2 regions of the Paenibacillus pabuli genome follow, and region 1 is predicted to be linked to the other one. Evidence: predicted binding sites of a transcription regulator. Region 1 holds the regulator's gene; the other holds the start of a gene.

Region 1 (3,162 bases):
TCCCCCGCTGGTACCGCTGTTGGGTCACCGGATACGCCCTTATGAATCAAAGCAGCCAGTCTCATCTCTTCAAACATATCCAGGTTGTTGTTGCTTGCAGGTCCGTCTGTTCCCAGAGATACGGTTACTCCAGCTTTCAGCAGATCCGGAACTCGCGCAACACCCGAAGCAAGCTTCAGGTTGCTTCCCGGATTGTGAGAGACCGCTACATCATGGCGTGCCAGAATTTCAATCTCCTCATCATTCAAATGCACAGCGTGAGCTACGAGAGAAGGACGAGAGAAGAAACCGAGCTTTTCCAAATGTGCTACTGGACGCAGACCATAATCCGTTACATTCTGTTCGACTTCGCGAAGGGTTTCCGACATATGGGTGTGCAGCGGCAGATCCAGATCATGTGCAACCTGTACCAGCTTCTCTATGTAATCCGGAGGGCAAGTATACGGCGCATGCGGTGAGATGATCGTCGTAATTCGACCACCAGCTTGTCCGTTCCACTCGCGTGCAAACGCAGCCGATTCCTGCAGTTTGCGCAATTGCTCTTCTTCAGAACAGAGACCAATAACACCACGTGCCAATGCGGCCCGGATACCGGATTGTTCAACCACCTTCGCCACCTGGTCCATATGGTCATACATATCCAGAAATGCAGTCGTTCCGCCTTTCAGCATTTCTAATACAGAAAGGGAGGTACCCCAATACACGTCCTCAGACGTCATTTTCGCCTCCATAGGCCACATTTTCTCCTGAAGCCATACTTGCAGGGCCAGATCGTCCCCATGACCTCTCAGAAGCGACATGGCTGCGTGACCATGCGTATTGATCAGACCCGGCAAAAAGACCAGTCCTTTGCCATCAACCTTCGGCAGGTTCTCATCTCCATCTTGCAGTGTCTCACCAATATGCACAATCTTGTCGTCTTCAACGACCATATATCCTTGAACCACAGTCCATTCCGTACCCTGATTCACAGCAAATTTGCCGTTATGAATTACCCATCTATTTGTCGTCATCTTCCTCGTCGTCCTTTCCGTTCTCCAGATAATAAGCCAGGCTAAGCAGATCCGTTGTAAAATCAGCATGATGAATACGGACGTGCGGTGGTGTTTTCAAGATGGTTGGTGCAAAGTTCAGAATCGCTTCAATGCCGGATTCCACGAGCTGATCGGCTACGTTCTGAGCTTCGGTATCCGGAACGGTAATGATGCCAATACGAATATTATCTTTTTTGACCGAATCCGTTAGTTCATTCATGGGCTGTACCTTCAAGCTGTTAATCTGACTGCCGATCTTAGGGCCGTATGCATCGAAAACAGCAACAATTTTCATGTTGTCTTTCAGATAGGCATTGTAATTGGATAATGCATGTCCCAAGTTACCCGCCCCGACCAGAGCAACATTGATTTGCTGATCAATTTTCAAGATATGACGGATTTTTTCGATTAGATACGATACGTCATATCCAATGCCTTTGCGACCGAAGTCCCCAAAGTATGCAAGGTCTTTGCGAATCTGGGCAGGATTAAGATCCAGGCGTAGTCCCAGTTCCTGTGATGACACCGTGCCTACCTCACGTTGATGCAGTTCACTCAAATAACGTAAGTAAACAGGCAATCTGCGTACCACAGCTTCCGAAATTTTATCTGATTTCATTACATTGCTCCCCCTTACCAAGGCCACGATAGATAAATAAAAATGTAGCATCCCGCATAACCGTTTTCGTCTCCGAATGAAATCATGCAAGATGCCTTATGAAATATAAAATTAAAAGTGCTCCAAGGATGATCCACACTCTAATAAAGTTTACAGCGAGAAGCCCTTATTGCGCAACGACGTCATACCTAATTTACAGTAGATTGGTCCTGTGCTGGTGTTTCCAGCCACTCGCTAATCCGGGGAACCATCTGTTCCGTCAGCATATGCTCCATTTTGGGACCCGGTAATGAATATAAGAAATACTTTCCGTAATAAGACTCAATCACCCGTGTGTCGTAAACGATGACAATGCCTCGATCCTTTGCCGTACGGACAAGTCTTCCGAATCCCTGCTTGAAACGAATTACGGCCTGTGGAACAGACAGCTTCATAAACGGATTCTTTTTCTGTTCCTGCAGCAGTTCACTCTTCGCTTCGACAAGAGGATGGTTCGGTGGCTGGAAGGGCAATCTGACAATGGCCAGACAGGTTAGCGCCTCTCCAGGGATATCGACCCCTTCCCAGAAACTGCTGGTGCCGAGCAGTACCGTTGCTTTCGCATCCTGAAACCTGCGGGTTAACTTGGAACGACTGCCACTGTCCACACCTTGACCGAGCAGCGAAATATCGTTACCCGACAGTGCCTCTTTTAATGGGTCATACACCTGCCGCAGCATTCTGTATGAAGTAAAGAGCACCATCATGCGTCCTCGTGTCGCAATAGCCGTTTCAGCCAGAGATCTTACGAGCATGTCGACAAAGTGAGCATCACCAACACTGCCCTTTACGCTTGGGAAATCACGAGGTATCACCAGCAGTGCCTGATCCCTGTATCGGAATGGTGACGGCAGCATGGACGTCAGCAAACGGTTATTGTCAGCCGCTTCCTGCAAGCCAAGCTGTTCGATCATGAACTGAAATGACTTATCGACAGAGAGCGTAGCCGAAGTAAGGACAACGCTTTTCTTTTTATCGAAGAACATGTCCTTCAGCTGTGCACTAACATCAACAGGAACCGCATAGAGCTGCAGTGATTTGCTGCGGAATTGGCCGCTCGCCTCCATCCAGTATACCGTTTTGGCATCATCCATTCGCATGAAGAATCGAAGGTTCTCTTTGAGCGTTGCCAAATCCTTAAGCAGACCTGTAATGTCCGTGATCAAGCTATCCGATTGATAATCGTCCTGGTCTTCTTTGACTTCAAGAAGCAGCTTGTCTCCCTTACGGATCAAGTCCCCCAGTGTGACATAAATCTGGTTTTCGTAATCCTGCAGCTCCTGCCACTTCGCCGGTTTCATTGAAGGCTTCAGTCTGAGGGAAAATTGCCCCGTTTCACCCGGAGAAGCATCACTCCGCTCAGGCAGCAAGCTAAACAAGGCATCGCTCAAACGATCCCACATCTCTTTGACTTCAACAGCAAGCGGGAACATCTGGTCAATGACTGAGCCCCACTGCACCGAATTCTCA
Region 2 (3,162 bases), on a different contig from region 1:
TTCATCGCCCGTTCCCTGAGATCGCCAACGGTCCGCAAGGAAGCGAACAGCAGCCCATGAACGAGACATAACAAGGTTACACTTAGACCGCCAACAACAGTATACGGGTTGACGATGTCCAGGAATCCCGCACGCATCTGCATCTCCCCATCAATGGGCAGACCCTTCATCAGCGTGGCAAAGACGACTCCGAACAGAAATGGCAGGAGGCTGCTTGAGACCACGATGATGATATCCCAAGTTTTGCGCCAGCGCTGCTGCTTCATCTTGCTCCGGAATTCAAAAGCGACTCCGCGGCCGATCAAAGCGAGTAATACAACCACAAGCGGCAGATAAAAACCACTGAACAAGGTGGCATACCAATGCGGAAAAGCCGCGAACATCGCGCCGCCTGCCGTAATCAGCCACACCTCGTTTCCATCCCAGAACGGTCCTATCGAGTTAATCAGGGTACGACGTTCACGATCCGATTTGGCAATCAGGCCTGTAGACATTCCCACACCAAAATCGAAGCCTTCCAAAAAGAAAAAACCGACAAACAAAACAGCGATCAGCAGAAACCACAGCTCACTTAGTGACAACGGAATACCCCCCATCCATGCCGAACGGATCGGCCGATTCATCATGTTCCTCCGGCTTTTCTACTGCATGAGGACCTGCCTTGATCTCACGAACGAACAGGTAGACCATGACAATGCCCAGCACCGTATAAGCCGCCGTAAACGCAATGGTAGAGAACAGAATCTGGCCTGCGCTCACGTTAGGCGATACACTGGCTTCGGTCGTCATATATCCGAATACCGTCCAAGGCTGCCGACCCACCTCGGTCATAATCCAGCCTGACGTATTGGCAATGAACGGCAGGGAGATGGCCAAAACCATCAGGCGCATAAACCATTTTCCGGCTACCTCCAGCTTCTTGCGAATGGCCAGAAGTGTGCCGTACAGGGCGAGTACAATCATTAAACCACCCGCAGCAATCATGATGCGGAAGCTCCAGAAGGTCGTACGTACTGGCGGAATGTAGTCCCCTGGCCCGTACGTCTGCTGATACTCGGCATTCAGCTCCTTCATGCCTTTGACACTGCCGGAGAATTTGCTGTAGGACAGATAACTGAGCAATCCAGGAATCTTGATCTCACCCGAGTTCTCCTGTTTGTCCGGATCGATCGACGCGACGACCGTCCACGGTGCGGGATCTTCCGTTGTTGTCCATGTTCCTTCGCTGGCTGCCATCTTCATCGGCTGCGTCTCCACCAGATATTGCGACTGGAAGTGCCCGGAGAACGCTACGCCGAATGAGGAAACCAGACCAATGATGATGGCAATGTTGAATGATTTACGGAAAATCTCCACATCCTGCTTTTTCATCAATTTGTACGCACTAATGCCTGTTACTACGAAGGCACCCGTCATTAATGCGCCAAAGATCGTATGCGGAAATTCAACGAGCAGCTGACCATTGGTGAGCAGTGCCAGGAAATCATTCATCTCGGCACGGCCGTTGTTGATCTCGAAACCGACTGGATGCTGCATGAATGAATTGGCTGCCAGAATCCACAGTGCAGACAGGAATGTACCGACAAATACGAGCCAGATACAGGCCAGATGCACTTTTTTGGATAAACGGTCCCACCCGAAAATCCAGAGCCCGATAAATGTAGACTCCATAAAAAACGCTAGCAAGGCTTCTACGGCCAGCGGCGCACCGAACACATCCCCGACGAAGCGGGAATACTCGGACCAATTCATGCCGAACTGAAACTCTTGCAGAATCCCCGTAACGACCCCGACGGCAAAGTTAATCAGGAACAGCTTGCCCCAAAACTTGGCCATCGTTTTGTAGATCTCCTTACCCTTGACTACGTACAACGTCTCCATAATCGCTACCAGCAGTACAAGACCGATGGACAGCGGCACAAAAAAGAAATGGAAGATCGTTGTGAGTGCATATTGGATACGCGATAACATAATCGGATCCATACCGTTACCCCTTCTTTCTATTTACATCGCAGTGATTTGCATTCGGCATGGAAGCTGCACCTTCGCTGTCTGTCCGCCAAATACGTGATGAACGTATTGTGCCAGATTGCCTATTTTTCACATGTGACAATTATCACAATCTACGTCGGAATTGCGAAAAAAAAGTGACGATGGTCACACATTAGATAAAATTCAGTCTAATATGTTGGCTTATCTGCTTCGTCTATTCAGGGAAGTTGCTCATGTTTGGCACATCATGCCCATATGCTAGAGTCAGACATATCATGCGAAGTGCCTTGAGGGCTGTACATATGATGTGGAGAGATGGAACACCTCCGGAAGCGGAGGCGAAATTTTTGAATGCAGTTAAAGTGAGGTGATCACCAATGGATAAGCCCGAATCAATACTGGGGATAGTCGAGGAAACAACCCCGAAGAAGGATAATAGGGAACTTCCTCCCATCCGGTACATTCTTTTTCCCCGCAAAGGGGGTTGGTCTACTTTCCCTTACCCGGGCATTGCCGCCCTGCTCGCGGCAGAGGGAGAGGTCTTTTATGTAAGCAGTCAGGGACGTTCTGACGAGATGCCCCCGGCCATTTCAGTCGTTACCCTGACGGAAGCAGAGGTTCTGCTGCAGCAGAATCACACTGCCGCCGTCATCGCACACCCCTACTGGCTAACGGCCGTTCATTCGCTCCATCCGAAGATCAGCATTGTACTGCTTCCCGACCCGGCAGGCGATGAAGCAGACTCTCCGCTGTGGGAAAGTTGTATATCCAGACTGGTTGGTGCTGCCGATCTGATCGGCACGTCTTCGGAAACGCGTTATATGAAGCTGGCCTTTCAGGGCGTACGCGCGGTCTGGCTAGGCGGTGAAGACAAGGCTCCTGCCGGCTCCATACACAAGAATGATCTCGAGATTCCACTAAGAGATTACGAATTGCTGTTCCTTCACGCCCTTAGACAAACCACTGCAGAGGCACCAGACACCATTACTCCGCTTCAGTGCAGCATGCGTGCAGACTATTACCGCCAGCTCCGTTCCAAAACGGGGCCGCATGAGACCATCTCCTTTTTGCTGGCAGCCTATGAATATTTGCTGGACGACTCCCGTGCGGCAGCATCCCTTAAGGAAGCCTTTACCCATGCGATCATGAACGGACGAAGTGACTGTGTGC

Evidence for each region. Region 1 encodes Rex, which represses fermentation and respiration genes when NADH is low (regulators of the CRP and FNR family bind a similar motif). Its sites were predicted from a motif close to TTGTGAAATATTTCACAA; they were not measured.
Region 2: ABGV42_RS28860 (cytochrome ubiquinol oxidase subunit I) is a predicted target of Rex. The motif match lies at 2,105-2,122, and genes of this name have one in related genera.

What each region holds. Positions count from the first base shown of each region.
Region 1 is NZ_JBDOIO010000004.1:1,454,726-1,457,887, reverse strand. Features, by position in the region: gene ABGV42_RS26275 (amidohydrolase) at 1-1,013, opposite strand, end outside; gene ABGV42_RS26270 (redox-sensing transcriptional repressor Rex) at 1,000-1,653, opposite strand; gene dinG (ATP-dependent DNA helicase DinG) at 1,842-3,162, opposite strand, start outside.
Region 2 is NZ_JBDOIO010000005.1:476,202-479,363, forward strand. Features, by position in the region: gene cydB (cytochrome d ubiquinol oxidase subunit II) at 1-581, opposite strand, end outside; gene ABGV42_RS28860 (cytochrome ubiquinol oxidase subunit I) at 568-1,983, opposite strand; gene ABGV42_RS28865 (hypothetical protein) at 2,370-3,162, shown strand, end outside.